Regions from separate parts of the Priestia sp. YIM B13486 genome, predicted to be linked through region 2. Evidence: riboswitches for the same ligand, from Rfam matches in the RefSeq annotation. Region 2 holds a riboswitch; the other holds the start of a gene.
What was found. Region 2 has a riboswitch for preQ1 ahead of queC (7-cyano-7-deazaguanine synthase QueC). Riboswitches for the same ligand answer to the same signal wherever they lie in the genome.

Region 1 (11,378 bases), on a different contig from region 2:
TGTTAAAGCATTTAGTTCACGGGCAATTTGGGCAATAACCGGAGCTGCTCCAGTACCGGTTCCTCCGCCCATGCCAGCTGTTACGAATACCATATCTGCGCCTTGCAGTACTTCTTGAATTTGTTCTCTGCTTTCTTCGGCTGCTTCTCTTCCCACTTCTGGATTAGCTCCTGCACCTAATCCTCGCGTTAAGGCCGCACCAATCTGCATTTTCACATCTGCTTTAGATAAGTTAAGCGCCTGAGCATCCGTATTAACGGCGATAAATTCTACTCCTTGTACACCGTGTTCAATCATACGGTTAACGGTGTTATTTCCTCCACCGCCGACCCCAATTACTTTAATTCGCACTAGTGGCGATACATCTGCATCAAATCCAAACATTCTAAGTTCCTCCTCAATGATCAAAATTACTTTCTCTTATTATCCGAAAAAACACGTGAAGAACCTTTTACTCCTATGTTTAACGCGTAACTGTTCTTTTGTTTTACAGATTTTATACACTTCTCTTTTAACCTTTAAATCTTTACATCTTTATGTAAATTTATTGTTGTTCTAAAATTAGTACGCCAAACTCTTTTATGGTTTTTCCACTCAAAATGGCATATAAGCTTATTGTATCATTCATTTGACAGATGTCTGTATTTAATTTTGAGTAAGATGTGACTAAGAGAATAATATTTTTATAGACAAAATGAGAAAAAGCCCTTAGAAATAAGGGCTTCTCTAGATAATAAACCGTTTTATAATTTCCCAGTTAAGAATTGAGCTTCTCCCATGCCAAAGCTCCAGTCAGCATTACCGTTTTCAACAATCGAAATCATAATGTCGTTTGGCTGAATGCCGCAGCTCTCTCCAAGCTCTTTTACAATTAATCTGTAAAGAGCTTGCTTTTGCTCTTCTGTCCGCTGTTTACTCGTTACACTTATAATAACCAAATCCTTGCTTCTCTCAAAGCCAAGACCTGTATCTTCAATAATCATTTCATGAGCCGGATGCTGATGTACAATTTGATAACGGTCGCGCTCCGGGACGCCAAAGGCTTCTAGCATCGCTCGGTGAGCAGCGTCTAGTAATGTTTTTAACTCTTTTTCATCTCTTCCTTCTATTACATCAAATCTAAGTAATGGCATACTAAGTAACCTCCAGCTTTTTGTCTAATGTATTATTGCTTCATCATATCACAACTATCATTTGTTAAAAAAAGATACGCTATTCACAATGTGCTCTCTAGTGAAAGAGACCTCAAACGCTTCAATAAAAGCTGAACCTAATAAAAAGAAATGAGCAGCATAACGGCTCATTTCATTAGTACAAAAACATTTATAATAAGAGCTAAAATACATACAGATACAATGGCAATGAGTACGTTCATCACAAGGTTTTGCGAGGATGTTTTGGCTTGTTTTTTCATATCAGCCCGACTCATCTGTTGCTTTTCATGATCACTTTTAGACATCACGTAGCCTCTCCTATTCATCAAAATGTCAGCAGTGTGTAAATGATTTTTGAGAAACCTTGATCCAGTTCTTTTGTATAGACAGCAGCACATGCAGGTTATCACCAGTTATTTTAGCATGTTTTGTCAAATAAGTGGACTATGTAGCGCTTCAATTTAGTATTCACGGGCAAATATATTTAAATTCGTTGCTTTTCTCTTCTTTTCTCGCTATTGTTTGAGAAGAAGGATAATTAGATACGATAAAGGATGATACGATATTGAATAACCATACGCAGCTGCCTCAGTATATTTACACATACGCATGCAGCGAAGAGGAACTCTCACTATGTCAATTAGAGAGACGCTCTCTTTTTGAAATTGAAACTGAGAAACCTATCATAAAAAGTGCCGTTAAAATTGATCCAAGCAGAAGCCCTTTTATCAAAGAACGATTAGATATTATGTATGAATCAGATGACCTTGCAGATATTTGTAAACAAGTAGAAGATATTGACCTTGGAGACAAAACATTTAAACTCATTTTTATGAAAATTAATGACTTGGAAAAAGATCAAAAAATAAGTTATAAAGGTCAGCGTGCTATTGAACGTGATGTGGGTTGGCATTTTGTAGCAGAAGCAGACTTGCATAACCCTGACCATTTGTTTGGCATTGTTCCATTTGAAGGACGCTGGTATTTTGGGAAATATCAAAAAAGCGAAGCGGTATGGCTGCATCATTTGAAGAAACCGCGTGAATACTCTACAGCACTCAGTACCCGCCTTGCAAGAGCTGTAGCTAACATTGCCGTTCCAAACCCTGAAGGAATCAAAGCGATTGATCCATGCTGCGGTATCGGTACAGTCCTTGTAGAAGCCCTTTCAATGGGCATTGATATTGTAGGACGCGATATCAATCCACTTGTGACCGACGGATCTCGTGAAAATATTGCGCATTTCGGCTTAAGCGGTGATGTCAAAACTGGACCGATTTCAGATGTTACAACTCACTATGATGTAGCTATCATCGACATGCCTTACAATCTCTACACCCACGCGACGCCTGAAGATCAGCTTTCTATTTTAAAACACGCTCGCCGCTTTGCGGATAAAGTAGTCGTGATTACAGTAGATACGATTGACCATATGATTCATGAAGCTGGCTTTTCTATTTCAGATCGCTGCGTAGCGCGCAAAAGCGTATTTTCTAGACAAGTAGTTGTATGCGAATAAAAAAGACACCAGTCTAACAGGCTGGTGTCTTTTTATTTACCACTCTTTAGGTTCATAGTCTAATTCTTTGAATAGCTGCGTACGCTCTTTTTTCGTTAAATCTCTCCATTGCCCAACAGGTAAGTTGTTTAAATGGATATTCATAATACGCGTGCGCTGAAGGCGGTATACTTCATATCCGAGCACTTCACACATACGGCGAATTTGACGATTTAAACCCTGTGTTAAAATAATTTGAAACTCATACTTAGACAGCTGTGTCACTTCACAAGGAAGCGTTTTTGTGCCTAAAATTTTTACTCCCTCAGACATGTTTTTGATAAACTCTGGTGTAATTGGCTTATCTACTGCAACAATATATTCTTTTTCATGCTTGTTTTCTGCACGTAAAATTTCATTAATAATATCGCCGTCATTTGTAAGTAAAATTAAGCCGTCTGAATCCTTATCAAGTCGTCCAACGTGGTGAATACGCAAAGGGTGATTGACTAAATCAATGATGTTTCCCTTTACTTTTTTTTCACTCGTACTTGTAATGCCGACTGGTTTATTAAGCGCAATATATACATTATTTCGAGCAATCCGAAGCTGTTGGCCGCTTACTCGAATATCATCGCCAGGCTTAACTTGATCTCCGACTTTTGCAACCTTTCCATTAACAGTTACTCTTCCTTCACTAATTAACTTATCTGCCCCGCGTCTTGACGCCTTTCCAGATTCGCTAATAAATTTATTCAGTCTCAGGTGAATCACAACCTTACATTTAAAAATTTTAAAATTTGTCTCTTCTATTAGAAACAGACATATGCCAATTTCTATACCGTCCCTATCGTAACATGCTATACGCTTCTCGTCTGCTTTTAATTTCATTACTTAATCATATTTTTTTAACAGTAATAGAAGTATAGCTCCAAAATACTTTGTAACCTTATTCTTAACATTTCAATCAATGCTTACACCTGTGAAGCTTGCATCAATCTTCACTTATATACAAGACCTAGACGTCTGGATTGACTGATCAGTATAGAGTTGCTACCATTATACTGACCGATCAACTAGTAATTATATCAGGGAGCTGTTTTCATGGAACCAACCAATTCAAAAGAAAAAATTTTAAGCGCAGCTGCTAAACTTTTTCGCAAAAAAGGCTATCACGCCACCAGTCTAAGTCAAATTACAAAAGAAAGCAGCGCTCCGAGAGGATCTATTTATTATTATTTTCCGGATGGAAAACAACAGTTAGCAAAAGAAGCTATTCAAAAAACGGGAGAAAGAGTCAAAGCTTATATCGAAAAATCCCTCGCTTCTCATGAAGATGCCGCGGCAGCTATTCAATATCATATAAAAATGATGGCTGATCGAATGTTTGAACAAGTGGAAAATGAAGCGGATATCTCTCTCGCTGCTATGTCGAGTGAAGTATGGTCATCAAACGAAACGCTTCGTATGGCCTGTGAAGACGTGTATAACGAGTGGGAGCAAGTTTATGCAGATAAGTTAGTTTGTTCAGGTTATGAACAAGAGGAAGCAAGACAGCTAGGTTCAGCTATACAGTCTTGGATTGAAGGTGCTTATACTCTTTCATTAACTAAAAATAGTACAGTCCCTATGCAAATTGCAGCTGACCAAATTGGTAAGCTGTTTGCAAACAAAAATTAATTTAGTAAAAGGAGGTCACTTATGACACAAACAGAAGAAAAAATGAGTACACAAAGTAAGCTTATCCTTTTCATTTTGATTCTAGGAAATTTTTTATGCTTAATTAGTGAAACGGTAATGAACGTGGCCTTGCCAAGTATCATTTCAGATTTTCACATTAGAACGAGCTCAGCTCAGTGGTTAACTACCGGATATATGCTTGTAATCGGCATCTCTGTTCCGGTGTCTGCTTTCTTAATTCAACGATTCACATTAAGACAGCTGTTTGTGACGGCTATGAGCTTTTACTTAATTGGGTCCTTCATTGGATTTATCACACCATGGTTTTCTCTGCTTTTTGTGGGCCGTATGATTCAAGCATTAGGGACAGGCATTATTTTACCTCTTGTGATGAGCACAATGTTAACACTCGTGCCTGTTAGCAAACGCGGCACCGTAATGGGGATTTTTAGCGTAGCTATTTTATTTGCACCGGCAATAGGACCGGTTCTTTCAGGATTAATTATTCAATATCATTCGTGGCGAATTATATTTCTAGGTCTTTTAATTGCAGCGGCGCTTATTTTCCTATTTGCTCTTTTCAAGCTCAGTAACGTTTCTGAAACATCTAAACCAACAATTCATATCCCATCTGTGATTCTTTCTACAATTGGGTTTGGAGGAGTTGTTTATGGATTTAGCGCAGCTGGTGAAGAGACGGGATGGAGTAATCCTATCGTATGGCTTACGCTCATAATTGGCGTCATAGCTCTTGCTTTATTTGTCAGACAGCAAAGCAAGCTGAATTCTCCTATGATTAATATGAAGCCTTTTAGATCGTCTGTGTTTTCAAGATCGATTTTCTTAATGTTTCTTATTATGATGATTCAGTTTTCAATGATGTTAATTTTGCCGCTATATTTCCAAACGGCTGCGGGACTGTCTCCTTTGCAAACAGGGTTTCTTATGCTTCCAGGCGGCGTAACGCTGGCTCTAACAGCTATGGTGGGAGGAAGTTTGTTTGACAAAATTGGATTTAAACCGCTGCTTTTAACGGGCTTAGTCCTTTTAACAATTATCTTAAGTTTGTTCACTACTATTTCAAGCGGAACAAACACGACGACTGCAGCCATCTTATACGCAGCCTTTACAATTGGCGTAGGTTTAAGCATCGGGCCCGTGATGACGCTTGCTTTAAATCAAGTACCAAAACCGCTTCATGCTCACGGTTCAGCTATTTCAAATACGATTAACCAAGTTTCAGGCGCGATTGGACCCGCTTTGTATACAAGTATTATGACCATGGCTTCTCAGCACTTTATTCAACAATCAAATGAAACGAATAAAACGCTGTTACAAATAAAAAGTATGACAAGCGGGGTTCATACCGTCTATTATGTAGCCATCGCTTTCGCCGTCGTTTCGTTCCTGCTCGCTCTTACGTTAAAGAAAAAAGACCAGCAGCTTGAAACACAATAAGTAAGAAACTGATAAGAGCTGCTCACAATTTGAGCAGCTTTTGTTACATGCAGAATTTATATTATAAATGTAAGAGCAATCATAGATACTATTAAAACAAGGATAACAATACTTTTCTTTCTATCTTCCATGCTTCAATAGCGCCCACGACACCACCAATGACTAAAATAAAAGTACCTATAACGTGCAGAGGCAGCAGAGATAACAGCTTGCAGCTTGCCTAAACTCGCTATAACTCCTCCGGTCAATATAAATCCTGTTGTTACAATAGATTTTACAGATGTTAAGTCTCTTATAGCTTCTTTTTTTTCAGTTTTACTCAGTTTAAAGTAATCTACTATACTAAAAACAGCGGGTGTTCCCTATAAAATAAAGAAGCTAATCAATCTATCGGTGTCTACACTCACTGTTCATTCACCACCTTTATCAATCCCTTACGTTCAGTTCCACCATTTAACAAATAGTTATATATTATTCTTGCTTCAAGGATCCTCCAAAAGAAAATTGATGGTAGTCATCAAGCTTATTCCAATACCCTATGCACTTTACGTCAGGCTCATCAATAGCTAATGCTGCTTTATTAGTTCCTTTATAAGGAAGAAATGCCGTTAACTTAACCTTTTGTTTTGGCTTGATATTTAATTTATTTCCTTCTGCTAACACCTTAAATTTATTATCAGAATAACCGTTTTTCATTTTTAAAGGATACGATAAAAATACATTATTTTGTTTGATGGTCAAATCGCTCTTGTTTACTAATTCCATTTCATATGAAATCCCTTGCTTCATTTTTTGTTCTTTGATTACGTTAATACTTATCTTTTCTAGTTCTCTTAAAGGAACGTTGTCTTCTTCTTTTGAACACCCGGCAAATAAGATGACTAACGCTAATAAAACAAGAATTCCTAACTTTCTATTCAAAAAACAATCCCCTCTCTAGTAACAAAGATTATTTTACAATTATAACTCAAAAAAGTTATTTAATGGAAAAATACAATTAAAAAAGCAAACCGTCATTGGTCTGCTTTTTTAATTGCTACGCATAGGTAATGTGTTGTTGTGCGAAAAACTTTTCGATAAGGAGTTTGCCAACTATATGTATATCGTAACAAAAGAAAAAAGAATGCGCTGTGAGATTTGTCACTCCTTCTTTCAAAATAATCTAACCGGATACTTCCTATTGCCTTACGCAAAAAGAGCAGACCGCAAACGCGACCTGCTCTTTTCACATGCTAGATATGGGTAATTTGTCCATGCGTGAAAAGCTCTTCAATAATAAGGGGTTTATCACTACACTTATAGAATAACAAAGAAAAAAAGATGGGGCTGTGAGATTTATCACAGCCCCATCTTTTTTATCCAACTAGCTTATTAAATTGTACACGTTTATTAATTGCAGCCATAATTGGTGCTCCAACAAGCATAACAATGAACTCACCAACAGCTGTTGTTAACCACGTAAAGAAAAATGGTAAATCAAATGCTAAGTGCAGTTCAAACGCAATAATAAACATCGTGAACGTAAATACAAGTGTATTAACAAGCATACGAGCCCACATATTTTTAATGTAGCGCATAGAAAAAATGGTAATGAGTAATGATAGCACGGATTGTCCTACCCCAAACACCAGATCATAAGCAACCATTGGTGAAAAAAACAAATTCGTCAGAAATACTCCTAGCACAATGCCGTACACGTACTTTTTATTAAACACAATTAAGTGATTGAACATTTCCGATATACGAAATTGGATATTGGTGAAGCCAAACGGCTGGATTAACATGCTGACAGCAATATACATAGCAGCTAAAAGACCGTTGACGCAAAGTGTTCTTATATTCATCTTACTATTCTCTCCTTAGTTTTTTAACGTGGGATGGTTACGAACCACGTAAACACTCAAAGAATCATACAGCAAGCTTAAGCTTTCGTCAATCTAGCTGTTTACAAACTACTGCTCCTTTCTATATCTTGCATATTGACTGCTCTTTTTTCTTACTTTCCTTTAGTATAAAATAGAAGACGTATCAGTATACATAGGTGACATCAAGTAGTTAAGCCTTTTGATTTGAAATACGAAAGGATTTGTAGCGATGTTAGATAATACAGATAAGCACATACTAGAAGAACTATCAAAAAATGGACGTATGAAGATGAAAGAATTAGGAGAAAAAGTGCATTTAACCGGACAAGCCGCTTCTGCTAGAGTATTAAAGTTAGAAGATGAAGGCATTATCAAAGGCTATACAATTAACATTGATGAACGAAAACTCGGCTACATCATCCATGCATTTTTAAATATCTATACGCAGAGCATTCATCACCACCCCTACCTTACATTTTTAGAAAGTCAGCAGGAGCACGTTATCAACAACTTTAAAATCAGCGGCGATGGCTGCTACTTATTAGAATGCAAATTTCATTCAAATGAAGAACTAAATGATTTTTTGACAGAGCTAAATCAGCATGTGAATTACAAACTTTCAATCGTCATTAACAAATAATTTTTTGGAAAATTAAGGTATATTAATTTATGAAAATGGTAATCCTAATAACGTATTCCCCCTATTCCAATAAATTTGAAAATCCTTTGCATCGTCGCAAAGGATTCTTTTTTTATGTAGGAAACCGCCTTCTATTTTTTGAAAAGTTGAACATCTCTCATAGCGTTGACATAGCGGTCAGAGGTTTATATAATCGGTGACATCGAAGCATAGAAAAGCCGGATCAAGACCTATACACGTATCGTAATTCTTCGTCTTAGAAGTTGATCAGTTTTATAACTAGACAATTTCTAAGACGTTTTTTATTTTATCATTTGTGAAACACTAGTAAAAACAAGATTACACATGAAAATATCCTAATAATCAAGGAGGTTTGCATATTGAAAACAATCTATAAAGACATCATCTTAATTATTGTTGGAGCACTTTTAGTTGCTGCATCCATTGATTTTTTCGTCATTCCAAATAAATTAGGTGACGGAAGTACAGTTGGTATTGCTCTTGTTTTATATTATTTATTTCATATCCCTACAAGTATCAGCACATTTCTTGTAAACCTTATATTTATTGCCTTAGCCTATAAATTTCTAACCAAAAAAACGATTCTTTATACGATTCTAGGAGCCGTCATGACGTCCGTTTTCCTCGGTCTAGTCAGCTATATTCCTTTTCACGTTCACGACATGATTTTAGGAATTGTATTCGGGGCTTTACTAATGGGAACAGGACTTGCTCTCATTTTTATCGCCGATGGATCTACCGGTGGAACAACGCTTTTAGCTTATTTATTAAACTATACAAAAGGCTATAATATTTCTAAAAGCATGTTCTATATGGACAGCGTCATTATTTTAGCATCGGTTTTTGCTATTGGCGTCAACAACACACTCTATACTTTTATATTCGTCTATCTTTGTGCCAAAATCGTAGATGTCGTTATCGAAGGTTTCCACAACAAAAAAGCAATGACGATTATGTCCGATCAATACAAAGACATAGCACAAGTTATTACCAGTGAATTTGGAAATGCAGCCACCATCTTTTACGGATACGGCTACTACGCCAACAAAGATAAACGCATTATCTACGTTGTTATTAAAAAGAACGAGTTATTAAAAATTAAAAAGAAAATCCAGCAAATTGACCCGAATTCTTTTATTGTCATCCACGAAGTAAAAGAAGTTGTCGGCGGAAAATTTGGATTTATCGGCAATTCGCCTCATGAAACAAAAGCCGCTGCTAAATAAAAAAATCCACCTCTTGGTGGATTTTTTTATGAAAAAACCGTTAAGAAAAACGAAAAGATACCTGCTAAAAAGTAAACTGACCCTAACGCAATTGCTCCTGTAACGACCGTAAATACACTTAATCCGATAGCCACCTTCATTTTCATCCACATCCCTTTTTAGATTAGTAGTATAAGTATGTCCAAGAATAGAAGATTTATAACTATGCCATCCTATTTATTTCATATATCAATGCAACAATTGTCTATTCAATGTGTTCTAAAACCACCCCTGGCGACATAATGTATAGGAAGGATTTCATATACACATCTTTGTATCACACATATCATATGAAATTAGGTGAGATAAAATGGTGGCTGTCCACTTTTTTGAAAACAGAAAGCTTCTATTAAGCCAGCTGAGGGAAAACATTCCTTCTACGGGTGATGATTTAAAGATTAAAGGGCGAAAAGGAACCGTCGTGCTTGTGAATGACATCGATGAAAAAAATGTTCACGTGGAAGTTGCTTTAGAAAAAGTAGTGAAAAAGAACTTAGCATTAGATAACGCTAAAAAGAAAAGGAGATAAGCGGCTTACGCTTATCTCCTTTTCTTTTTAATTTATATACGAATCGTCTGTATCTGTTGCTTCCGTTTCCAAAAAAAAAGAGACTCCTAAAAAGGAATCTGCAGCAAAGAGCGATATCATCGCCTGAATATTAATACAAGCTATATTTTAACATATAAAAACATATTTTACAAAAATAAACTATTATTTTACGCATAATTATTTTTTATTCCAGGTTTTTCAACATTTGAAACCCATTTCTTATATAGAGCTTTATTTATTTTTCAGGCCAAATTTTTGCATCCGCCTCTAATAACCACTTATGCTCTTCTTCCATAATACGGTCTGTCCACGGATTATTGTCGAGATGGCGAATCATCCAGCAGAAGTACATCGCATAGCCAGGAGCCGTTGCTTGAGGATGATCCAATTCACCAGGAATTGTAATAAAACTATTATCAACTACACGGTACGCATCTTCTCCAACCATTGCGCAGCCAAATCCTTGTGGCTTGTCAAAACGATAGTAATACACTTCGGGCTGGTCATGATGATGAGGCGGATAACTCGACCATCTTCCTGGATAAGAAATAACTTCTCCAATAACAAGGTTAGAGTAAGGAGCGTTATTGTAGTCAAAAATTGTTCGGATTACACGCTGAGCAGTACCTTCCCATACTCCTTCACCAGCCACTGGGTTTTGACAATCTTCGGGCGTATATAATTTTGATGAAAACTCTTTTTCATTATCCGTTTTTTGAACTAGTACTTCACTATCGGCAAGTCCGGTAATTTTGACCTCCACATTTTTTGAAACGTGCAAACACCAAGGCTCTTCTTCAAATAGGGACTGGCGCTGAATTTCTTTCGAATGGCCTTCCCACTCTAGCTTTATCTTTCCTTCTAGTAAAAGAACAGCGGTTTCACTGCTGCTGTCTAGTAAAGTTTCCTCTTTTCCTTGGGCCATTTTATAAATCCCAATATCCATCAGCATATCTTTGTGCTGACCGGTCATTTCTGTAAGTACGTTGTATCCGTTATTTAATTCACCTAATTTACCTAACATGCTTGAATTCCTCCTTTATGTAGTAGCGCGATAAGAATTTACTAATTACTCATTTTTCTTCATAGACTCTCTAAATTCTTTTAAATATGTGACTATGAGGATTTTTTATTAACGGCAATATTCTTGATTTTGTTCAATTATTTGTAGATGCTGTGGCTTCCCTTCGTAACGGAGCCGTTGATTTTCGAACAATCAATTTTGGCTCAAGAAGCAAATGTTCTTT
Region 2 (11,378 bases):
GGCAAGTAAAGGCTACGTCGTGGTTGCGACTCAATACAGGGGAAATGGCGGAAGTGAAGGTACAGAGACGTACGGCGGTAAAGATATTGACGACGTGTTAAATCTTATTAAGTGGGGAGAACAGCTTCCTTATGTAAATCACCAGCAAAAGGTAGCGCTAGGATATTCACGCGGCGGCATGATGACGTATTTAACGATGAAAAACGGCGTTAAATTTGATGCAGTTGTCGTACAATCAGGTATTACAGACATGTTTCAATTCTATGATCAAAGAGGACCTGAAATGAAACAAGTGCTGCGGACGATTGTAGGAGATCCGGCGCAGTATCCGGAGAGGTATAAAAGTCGTTCTGTTGTCTATTGGAGCGATAAAGTAAATTCACCTCTTTTGATTTTACAGGGTGATCATGATCGTAAAGTTCACCATACGCAGGCTGAAAAGCTTGTGAAACAATTAGATGAGCAGGGAAAAGAATACAAATATGTACTGTACAAAAACGGAGACCATCCGCTAACTGCTTATTATGATCAATATAACGCGGAAATTGATAAGTGGTTTAAAATACATTTAGCTAAGCAGTAAAGAAATTGGAAGCAGTTTTGATGAATGGAAAAGAGCAGCTTGTTTTATCCTACTACATGTAAGCATATAAAAAGGGGATGAAGCAAAATGACTCAGTCTAAAAGTCAAAAAGAGCGTCAGTGGAATGTGCGAAAACAATCACAAAACCCATCGCATGGAAAAGTGAAATCTTTTGAAGAACTATCAGAAGAAATCACGCCTAAACGTAAATAAGGTAACCACCATATAAAGGAAGACACAAAAAAGGAGAGCTGAAGCTCTCCTTTTTCTATGTTTGTTTATGGATTTGTGGACCACATGCCCGCAGATTTGATAAAAATACGAGGATGCAATTTTAATTGTGCGACCATAATTTCTGCTAGGTCTTCAGGCTGCATCACTTTATCAGGATTGCCATCCGTTAAGTTTTCTTTATACGCTAATTCCGTTGCTACTGTACTTGGTGTTAGAGCTGTTACACGAATATTGTGTTTGCGTACTTCTAACGCTAGAGATTCAGTTAAGCCGAGCACGCCAAATTTTGAAGCGCTGTAAGCACTTGTAACGGGAGCGCCTTTTTGACCAGCAGTGGATGAAATATTGATAATGTCTCCACCATTTTTTTCGATTAATTGAGGTAGAACGGCGCGCGTTACGTAGTAAACGCCCATTAAATTCACATCAATGATTTGTTTCCACTCAGCTGGGTCTAGCTCTAAAAAGCTTCCGAATTTACCGATTCCTGCGTTGTTGATTAAGATATCTGTTGCCCCTAATTTTGTATGTAGATGCTCAACTGCTGCATTTACTTCTTCCATAGAAGAAACATCTGCTGTTGCATAAGCAACTTGTACATCAAATGCTTCTAGTTCAGAAGCAACAGCCTTTAAATCTGCCTCTGTACGAGCAATTAAACCGATATTTACGCCTTCCTTTGCTAATTCAATCGCAGTTGAACGACCGATGCCTTTTCCTGCTCCTGTAATAAGAGCTACTTTGCCTTTAAGTGATTGTGCCATGTATAGACTCCTTTCAATGTTCCGCATAAACATTCTTCATAATAACAAAGAATTATCCATTACTATCCTATAGAAATGCACAAATGATGTCAAAAATAAAGATTATTAAAATGGCTTCAAGTATAAATTTCCTTTTCATACAAAAACTATAGAGACTAAAAAGAAGAAATTCCGTTTCTTTTCGTTCAATGTAGTGGAGGATGAACAATGCGTATAAAAAAACTATCTGAGTTAACGAATAAATCCAAACAGCGGAAAGAAAAAGCTGATGAATCGAAGGACTCTAAGGACACTAGTGCTTCTTCTACACAGGAAGAGCAGAAATTATCTGAGAGGGTGGGAGATAATTTATCCCGCATGAAAAAAGCATTGGGACAGAGCACGGATTTAGTTGTGCGAGAGTTTCGAATTTCGATTGAAGAAAAATTTACTTTAGGTGTTGCTTACATCGACGGATTAGTAAATAAAGACGAAGTTGAACACTATGCGCTGGACTCCATTATGCACTATCACGATGAACATTTAACACATGATGATGGCATCGTTAATATGTACGAATTGATTAAAAGCTATAGTTTGGCAGCCGGTGAAATCATGGAAGCAAAGACATTGGATGATGCTCTTCTTCATGTTTTATCAGGAGATACCGTACTGTTTTTAGAAGGGTATCAAACGTGTATTGTGGCAAGTACCAGAGGATGGAGAGACAGGGCTGTTTCTGAACCACAATCTCAGACCGTTGTAAGAGGGCCTCGAGACAGTTTCACAGAAACACTGCGAACGAATACCGCATTGATTCGGCGCCGAATAAAATCTCCAAAACTTTGGATTGAATCTCAGCAAATAGGAGAGTTTACAAAAACGGATATTGCGCTCGTTTATATAGACGGCATTGCGGATGAACAGGTCATTCAAGAGGTAAAGGAGCGTCTTTCCAAAATTGATATAGACGGTATTTTGGAGAGCGGATATATCGAAGAGTTGATTCAAGATGAAGATTATACACCTTTTCCTACTATGCATAACACGGAGCGTCCAGACTCGGTGGCAGCAGGTCTTTTAGAGGGGCGGATAGCCATTTTAGTAGACGGTACACCTTTTGTATTAATGGTTCCTGCCCTATTTATTCAATTTTTTCAAGCGGCCGAAGATTATTACCAGCGCGCAGATATTAGTACATTGATTCGCTTAATGCGCTACATGGCATTTTTCTTAGCTCTTTTAACACCTTCTGCTTATATTGCTTTAACTACTTTTCATCAAGAAATGCTTCCTTTTGCTTTGTTAATTAGTATTGCAGCTCAAAGGGAAGGTGTTCCTTTTCCTGCTATTATTGAAGCGTTTATTATGGAAATCACGTTTGAAATTTTGCGAGAAGCGGGAGTCCGATTGCCTCGAGCAGTAGGTTCAGCTATTTCGATTGTGGGAGCACTCGTTTTAGGAGAAGCCGCCGTACAAGCGGGATTAGTTTCACCTGCAATGGTTATCGTTGTATCCATCACCGCTATTAGTAACTTTGTGTCACCTGTGTATGATATGGCTATTGCAGTAAGGATGCTACGCTTTGTTTTAATGGTTTTAGCAGCTACTTTTGGCCTGTTCGGTATTATCCTGGGGCTAATTTTAATGATTTTACATTTATGCAGCTTAAGGTCATTTGGAGTCCCTTATATGACACCTATGGCTCCATTTGTGAAGCGTGATCAAAAGGATGTGCTGATTAGACGTTCGATCAAAAAAATGAAAACAAGGCCAAAGCTTATTAATGAGAAGAATATTTCACGTCAAAAGACGCAAAAAAACTAAACTGTGTGAAGGTGGCCGTTTACTATGAAAGCATTTCTAATGTTATGTATCTGTTCAGTGCTATTAAGCGGCTGCTGGAGCAGTCGAGAGTTGAACGAGCTAGCCATTACGGTTGCTGTCGGAATTGATAAAGTAGAAGATGGCATTATTGTGACAGTTCAGCTAATTAATCCGGGTGATATTCAGGCGAAAACGCCTACAAACGGGCCTTCTGTTACCACATTTTCTATTAAGGCTTCGTCTGTAATGGAAGGATTAAGAAAAATAACGACAAAATCTCCGCGTAAAATTTATCTTTCTCATTTACGAATGCTAGTTATTAGCGAAAGCATGGCGGAAGACGGTATTGCTGAAGTGCTTGATTTCTTTGCTCGGGATCATGAAGTGCGTACCGATTATTTTGTTGTTGTTGCTAAAAACACAAAAGCATCGAGCGTTTTGAACGTATTAACAACCATCGAAAAAATACCTGCTAACCATATGTTTGCTTCATTAGACGTGTCACAGCGTATTTGGGCACCTACTAGAGGAGTGAAGTTAAATGAACTGATCAGTAACTTAACCAGTGAAGGAAAGCAGGCGGTGTTATCAGGAGTGTTAGTGAAAGGCGACGTGAAAAAGGCAGGAGACATGTCTAGTATTTCTCGCACCAATCTTTCCACCCTGCTCAATTTCAAAGGATTAGGTGTCTTTCAAAATGATAAGCTTCTCGGCTGGTTCAATGAAGACGAAAGTAAAGGATATAACTATATTACCGGACATGTAAAAAGTACGTTAATTGTTATTCCATGCGAAAAAAAAGAAAAACAGCATGATATCATCGGAGTCGAAATGCTTCGAACGAATGTCAAGGTGACAGCTACTATGAAAAATCATAAACCTCATATTCACGTTGATTTAAAAGGAGAAGCGAACGTAGCTGATGTAGAGTGTCAAGTGAATTTACAGGACCCAGCTGTAATCAATATGCTCGAACGAAAAACAGCAGCCGACGTAAAAGAAAAAATGAATGATGCAGTAGAAAAAGCTCAAAAAACTTATAAAAGCGATATCTTTGGTTTTGGCGAAGCGTTTTACAGACAAGATGTAAAGAGATGGTACAAAATGAAAAGAGACTGGAACAGAATTTACGCAGAGGATTTAACCGTCGATTTAGATGCAAAAGTTCAAATCCGTCGCTTAGGCACGTTAAATAACTCATATATGAAGCAAATGAAGCATTAAGGAGAAAGAAAATGGAGGGATTTATCGCCTTACTTGTACTGCTTGCTTATTTGACTAAAAAAATAATGATCAACTTCCGAAAGGAAAAGTATTATCGTGAGATAGTCGTCTACCTTTGTCTTATAGGTTTGGGTCTATTCTTTTGGGGAGCGATTACACTCCGTAAAGAAGTTCCTACGCCTCTGTACTTTTTAGAGGCACTCGTTAAGCCTCTTACTAGAACCGTTCATCATTTGTTATTCACGTGAGCACGCATGTAGGAGAGAAGGTGTGTATGATGCAAATAAAAGAATTTATTAGTCCGAAACAATTTCTTTTTCTCATTTATGTTTTTTGTATCGGAAGCGCCATCTTGGCAGTTCCGGCTACATTATTAGAGACGAATAGACAAAATGCGTGGTTTTGCGGTGTGCTTGCTATTGGCTTTGCACTTTTAATCGTTGCGGTGCTTTTATGGCTGATTCAGCGTTACCCTCAGCAAACATTCATTCAAATAGCTAAAAAGGCGCTAGGTCCTTATGCAGGAACGTGTATTTCTCTTATTTACATTTTCTTTATGTTCATTCAGTCTACGTTTTCGCTTCGAGATATCAGTACATTCATGACGACTCAAATTGTCCCTGAAACGCTGCCTACATGGATTCATGCTCTTGTTCTTTTAGCTGTTATATACGGAGGGTATCTAGGTATTGAAGTGGTAGCAAGAACCGCGGAAATCTTTTTGCCTTGGATTGTGGTCCCCTTTTTATTGTTAATTATTTTAAATATTCCTCAGATGAAAATTGATCGTCTTTATCCTTTTTTTGAATTCAGCATGGGTGATTTAGTATTAGGGACCACTTATTTTTTAGGAAACCCGTTTATGGAATTGGTTTTTATTCTGATGATTACGCCTCATATAAAAGATGGAAAAAAGATAAAAAGAATGTTTGTTATCGGCACTGTCGCATCGGGCTTGACGATTACGATTGCAGTTGCGGCTTGTATATTAGCTCTTGGCGCGAATATTGCATCGATGCACAGCTACCCAGTTTATTTATTAGGAAAAATGATTTCGTTAGGTGCAACGATTCAGCATGTTGAAGTATTAGTAGCTATTATTTGGATGTTATCTATCTTTTTTAAAGTTGTCATTGTGTTCTATGCTATTCAGTTAAGTATCGTCCAATTGTGTAATTTACGGGTGCGCAATTTTTTAAGCTTTCCTTTAGGTCTAATTATTACAGGCGTGGCATATTACATTATTCCCAACACAGCGTACTTCAATTATTTTGAAAAATATTACTGGCCGTTTTATTTATTTGTATTAAGCGTCTGTTTTCCGTTGTTATTTATTGCGCTTTCTTATATGAAGAAAAATAAGGCAGCTAAAGGCGATAGAAGTCAACAAACATAGCATTATTTATACGCATGTGGTATAATACGATGACAATTCAAGAAGAAACGCCGTACACGTTTGGATACGTACGGGAGAGGTTCGAAAACTCCCTCTATAAAAAACTAAGATCATCGTTGATGACAAAAGACACGGTTTTAGCGTGTCTTCTTTCACGTGCTTTTCTATCAACGCGTCTTTTTGACGTGTATGCTGGCGAGGACGTGTATCTTAGTTGCTTTTTAGGGAGATTGCTGGAAAAGAGCAGTCTCTTTTTTGTGTTATAAAATTAGTCACAAAGGGAACGAACGGTTCAATAAAGTTTCTTCTTCTTTTGATTTCAATCAAAAAGGAGACGAACAATAATGATGAAAAATGAAAAAGCTATTGTTGTATTTAGCGGAGGTCAAGATAGTACAACATGTCTATTTTGGGCTTTGAAAAACTTTAAAGAAGTAGAAACGGTTACTTTTCAATATGGTCAGCGCCATAGTCAAGAGATAGAGGTAGCAAAAGCTATCGCAGCTGATTTAGGTGTGAAGCATACCGTACTAGATATGTCACTTTTAAATCAATTAGCACCAAATGCCTTAACGCGAGATGATATTGAGATCGAGCAAAAAGAAGGAGAGTTGCCTACAACGTTTGTTGACGGCCGCAATCTTTTATTTTTATCATTTGCAGCCGTACTGGCTAAAAACAGCGGAGGCCGTCATATCGTAACAGGCGTTTGTGAAACTGATTTTTCGGGATATCCAGACTGTCGAGATGTATTTGTAAAATCGTTAAACGTCACGCTTAATTTATCAATGGACTTTGAATTTGTGATTCATACGCCCCTTATGTGGATTGATAAAGCAGAAACGTGGGCGTTAGCGGATGAGCTAGGGGCGCTTGAGTATGTGCGTGAAAAAACATTAACATGCTACAACGGTATTGTTGCTGATGGATGCGGCGAATGTCCCGCATGTCAATTGCGAAAACGCGGGTTAGATCAATATATGCAAACGAAAGAAGGAGGAGAGAAATAATGCTGCAACAAATGTATCCTCAAGTATTTCATGACTATGAATATGAACTGAACAAAGATATGCAGTTTGCTGCGGCACATTTTGTTCCTCACACAGAAGCAGGAAAATGCCGTCAAGTTCATGGACATACGTATTTCGTAAATCTAACTGTTGCCGGAGATACATTAGACGAAGCGGGCTTTTTAGTAAACTTTGCGCTATTGAAAAAAATTGTTTCTGGTCAATTTGATCATACATTATTGAACGATCATTCTATCTTTAACGAAGAAAATCCAAATGATTTTCCTACAACTGAAGTTGTTGCCCGTAAAATTTATGAGTTGGTTCAAGAATATCTAGACACACTACCAAATAAGCCTTCTTGCGTACAAGTATTCGTGCGGGAAACGCCGACAAGTTACGTAGTTTACCGCCCAAAGAAGGTGAAAAAACGTGGCTAATACAATTCCAGTACTTGAAATATTCGGACCAACGATTCAAGGGGAAGGAATGGTTGTAGGACGTAAGACGATGTTTGTTCGTACCGCGGGCTGTGATTATTCCTGCAGCTGGTGTGATTCAGCTTTTACATGGGATGGATCGGCTAAAAACGATATTCGTCAGCTAACAGCAGAACAAATTTGGACGGAGCTAAAAGAAATTGGAGGAGAGTGCTTTGATCACGTCACCATTTCTGGAGGAAACCCTGCGCTTATCAAGGCGATTGGTTCACTTGTAGAGCTTTTGCACAGTCAAGGGGTAAAAGCAGCTCTTGAAACACAGGGGAGCCGTTATCAGGATTGGTTCCTAAAGATCGATGATTTAACGATTTCTCCTAAGCCTCCAAGTTCATTAATGAAAACAAATTTCTCCGTATTAGACGATATTATAGAGACATTAATAAAGGAAAAACGCAAGGCGCACATAAGCATAAAAGTCGTTGTATTTAATGATGAGGACTTTGAGTATGCAGCGTCTGTTCATGAACGTTATCCTGAGGTTCCATTTTTTGTTCAAGTAGGAAACGAGGACTTAACGACAATCGATAATGCGTCGTTAACACAAGAATTGCTTAAAAAGTATGAGTGGTTAATCGATAAGGCAGTGGCAGCAAAAAACATGAACGATGTAAGAGTTCTGCCGCAGGTTCACGCCCTTGTTTGGGGAAATAAACGAGGCGTGTAAGCGCATAGCAAAAAATTTACAAAGAAAAATAAAAACAGATATATACAAAATAAAAAAACGCTGTTAGAATGACAATCGTAGAAAGAGAGGAAATGCAAATGAGCGGTCGAAAAGATGAAGAATTAGAAGGTGTATCACTCCTTGGAAATCAAGGAACAAACTATTTGTTTGAATATGCACCAGAGATTCTAGAAGCATTTGATAACAAACACCCAAATCGTGATTATTTTGTGAAATTCAACTGTCCGGAATTTACGAGCTTATGTCCAAAAACAGGTCAGCCGGATTTCGCAACCATTTATATTAGTTACATTCCAGATGAAAAAATGGTAGAAAGCAAGTCGTTAAAGCTTTATTTATTCAGCTTCCGTAACCATGGAGATTTCCATGAAGACTGTATGAACATTATTATGAATGACTTAATTAAACTGATGAATCCAAGATATATTGAAGTATGGGGAAAATTCACACCACGCGGCGGAATCTCAATTGATCCATATACAAACTATGGCCGTCCCGGTACGAAGTATGAAGAAATGGCTAATTATCGCCTGATGAATCATGATTTATACCCAGAAACAATTGATAATCGTTAATTCGAACAAACAGGTTGTGTATGCAACCTGTTTTCCATTGCAAAAACAACAGGTGAGAAGGTGAAAGAATGTCACAGAGATCAGCATTAGTATTAGGTGCAAGCGGACTTGTTGGTCAAGAACTTTTAAAAATGTTATTAAGCAACAGCTTATATAACCATGTGACAGTGTTTGTTCGAAAAAAGCTACCAATCGAACACACAAAGCTACGTCAGCTTGAAATTGATTTTTCAGAGCTTGATAAGCACGAAGAATGCTTTGCAGTTGATGATGTATATTGCTGTTTAGGCACGACAATGAAAAAAGCAAAAACAAAAGCGAAATTCATTAAAGTGGACTACGAATTTCCTTTAAAAGCGGCTAAATGTGCAGAAAAATATCGCTGCAAAAACTTTTTAACGATCACAGCAATTGGTGCTGATCTTCGTTCGCCATTCTTTTACAGTAAAGTAAAGGGGCAAGTAGAAGAAGATATCGCAAGTTTGTATATCCGTTCTACTCACTTTTTCCGCCCATCGTTATTATTAGGCAAGCGCCAAGAGTTTCGCCTATTTGAAAAGATTGGGGGATACACGTTAAAGTCGTGTTCATTTTGCCTTGTAGGAAAGTGGAGAAAGTATCGTCCAATTAAAGCTTATAACGTAGCCAAATCGATGATGAAAGCTGCTCTTGAAGATAAATGTGGGGTTCATGTACATGAAAGCCAAGACATTTATACAGGTGAATGCTATTATTCGTTTACCAACGGCAAGCGAGTATTATCAAAATAAAGAAAAGCCTCTTCATAAGAAGGGGCTTTTTTTCTATCTTCCGTCACCATCCGCATCTCCATCTCCACCGCTATCTCCATCGCCATCATGATCGTGGTTAGAAACAGTTTCACTCCAGCTTGTGTAGGAGTTAGAATCTTCTTCGGCATAATTCATGGGTTCAACGGATGTTTTTTTATTTGAAGTTTGTTTGCGTTTAAAAACGAACTGCACGATGAAAAAAAGAATGACAATAAGAGCAACGATAAACAATACAGTATCAAACATGCTAGTAATTCCTTTCGGTAAGAAGATAGTAGTAGCTTGTTCTTATTGTCACACGAAAATAAGCCCCTTTCAAGAAAAAATGGGGCCTGTTTTTGTTTCTTTAAGGAAACTTTTTTTATCTCAGCCATATATTATTGTATAAAGAAACATTTTAGAAAAGAGGGAGTACAGTGAAAAAAAGTTCGAAGGATGTTAAGGTGCAACAGTATATTTACCTCATGTATAAGCTGGGGATTATTACAGAAGAACAAAAGAATCAATTCTTTCAAAATCAATAAAAAAGCAACCGCTTTTGCTGTGCGGCTGCTTTTTTCCTTTACATAGCTGGATTAATGATGATGTAGTTTTTGTGGTTGACAACAGTTCGCTGCTCTAAGTCTAAATCGCGGTAGTTTGTCATGTAAGTCAAATCTACAATCACGGAGTTTTCATTTACTTTTTCGACAATGCCCTGTAAGCCATTTTTAAATTCTATCAAGTTTCCTACCTCTGCTATTTTCATGATTCATCGCTCCTTTGTTTTAAATTAGTTCATTATAAATTTTTTAAATAATTTTAATTTTAAAAATAGTAAAACTAGTTAGCGTTTTCTTTTTTACAATTTTGCCTTAAAACTGGGAATTAGTAAAGGGTTTTTTGAAAAAATATAAAATAAAATTGAAAAAATAAGTAAAATGTGCTGAGAAATAAAAGGAATTGGTAGCTTTAACGAAAGAGAGAAGCAGGACAGTTCCATCTTTGTTCACCTTTCGTTATAATAAACGAGGTATAATCTTGTCATAAATTATAAGAATTAGAAGGTGTAGAAATTGAAAGATACTGGACTCGTGCTCGAAGGAGGCGGTATGAGAGGCCTTTATACAACTGGAGTTTTAGATTACTTTATGGAAAGAAATCTGTACCTTCCGTATGTAATTGGCGTTTCAGCCGGCGCTTGTCATGCCACTTCTTATTTATCTAGACAAATAGGAAGAAGTCGCAAAGCTAATTTAGATTTTTTAGAGGATCCTCGCTACTTGTCGTGGAAAAATTATTTTAAAACAAAAGAGATATTTGGAATGGATTTCGTTTTTGATGAAATTCCTAATCAGCTTCTTCCATTTGACTTTGAGGCATTTGCTGAGCGTACAGAGAAGCTTGTAGTAGGAGCAACGGACTGCTTGACGGGAGAACCCGTTTATTTTGATGAATATGACCGGGACATTTTGACAGCGGTTCGCGCTTCTAGTTCCCTTCCATTTTTAGCACCTGTCGTTACATATAAAGGAAAAGAGCTGTTAGACGGAGGAATCAGTGATCCGATTCCAATCAAAAAAGCAGTGCAGGATGGATATAGAAAAAATATTGTTGTGCTAACGCGAAACGAAGGATATCGAAAAAAGAAATCAAATATGCTTTGGTTATTGAAGCGCAAATACCGTCATTATGATGGGCTGACTCGTGCGCTTGAGAACCGCTATAAATTGTATAATGAAACATTGTCATATATTGAAGAACAGGAAAGACAGGGGAATATCTTTGTGATTCGTCCGCAAACCCCTCTTGTAGTAGGGCGAATTGAGAA

Region 1: it holds a riboswitch for preQ1, as region 2 does, so the genes downstream of both, ACFX4G_RS23010 (QueT transporter family protein) here and queC (7-cyano-7-deazaguanine synthase QueC) in region 2, are expected to answer to the same signal.

Annotation. Positions count from the first base shown of each region.
Region 1 is NZ_JBHZOZ010000012.1:24,015-35,392, reverse strand. It holds gene ftsZ (cell division protein FtsZ) at 1-384, opposite strand, end outside; gene ACFX4G_RS23045 (tautomerase family protein) at 744-1,133, opposite strand; gene ACFX4G_RS23040 (hypothetical protein) at 1,301-1,459, opposite strand; gene ACFX4G_RS23035 (TRM11 family SAM-dependent methyltransferase) at 1,720-2,673, shown strand; gene rluF (23S rRNA pseudouridine(2604) synthase RluF) at 2,710-3,417, opposite strand; gene ACFX4G_RS23025 (TetR/AcrR family transcriptional regulator) at 3,757-4,332, shown strand; gene ACFX4G_RS23020 (DHA2 family efflux MFS transporter permease subunit) at 4,354-5,790, shown strand; gene ACFX4G_RS23015 (hypothetical protein) at 6,262-6,711, opposite strand; gene ACFX4G_RS23010 (QueT transporter family protein) at 7,146-7,634, opposite strand; PreQ1 riboswitch class I at 7,644-7,688, opposite strand; gene ACFX4G_RS23005 (Lrp/AsnC family transcriptional regulator) at 7,885-8,295, shown strand; gene ACFX4G_RS23000 (YitT family protein) at 8,676-9,542, shown strand; gene ACFX4G_RS22995 (hypothetical protein) at 9,892-10,110, shown strand; gene ACFX4G_RS22990 (5-deoxy-glucuronate isomerase) at 10,367-11,155, opposite strand; gene ACFX4G_RS22985 (LacI family DNA-binding transcriptional regulator) at 11,289-11,378, opposite strand, start outside.
Region 2 is NZ_JBHZOZ010000006.1:254,501-265,878, reverse strand. It holds gene ACFX4G_RS17920 (alpha/beta hydrolase family protein) at 1-583, shown strand, start outside; gene ACFX4G_RS17915 (DUF6254 family protein) at 671-796, shown strand; gene ACFX4G_RS17910 (3-ketoacyl-ACP reductase) at 862-1,581, opposite strand; gene ACFX4G_RS17905 (spore germination protein) at 1,789-3,387, shown strand; gene ACFX4G_RS17900 (Ger(x)C family spore germination protein) at 3,412-4,611, shown strand; gene ACFX4G_RS17895 (hypothetical protein) at 4,623-4,859, shown strand; gene ACFX4G_RS17890 (GerAB/ArcD/ProY family transporter) at 4,886-6,007, shown strand; PreQ1 riboswitch class I at 6,078-6,121, shown strand; gene queC (7-cyano-7-deazaguanine synthase QueC) at 6,352-7,017, shown strand; gene queD (6-carboxytetrahydropterin synthase QueD) at 7,017-7,457, shown strand; gene queE (7-carboxy-7-deazaguanine synthase QueE) at 7,450-8,181, shown strand; gene queF (preQ(1) synthase) at 8,280-8,777, shown strand; gene ACFX4G_RS17865 (NAD(P)H-binding protein) at 8,846-9,547, shown strand; gene ACFX4G_RS17860 (hypothetical protein) at 9,581-9,814, opposite strand; gene ACFX4G_RS17855 (YkvS family protein) at 10,131-10,316, opposite strand; gene ACFX4G_RS17850 (patatin-like phospholipase family protein) at 10,624-11,378, shown strand, end outside.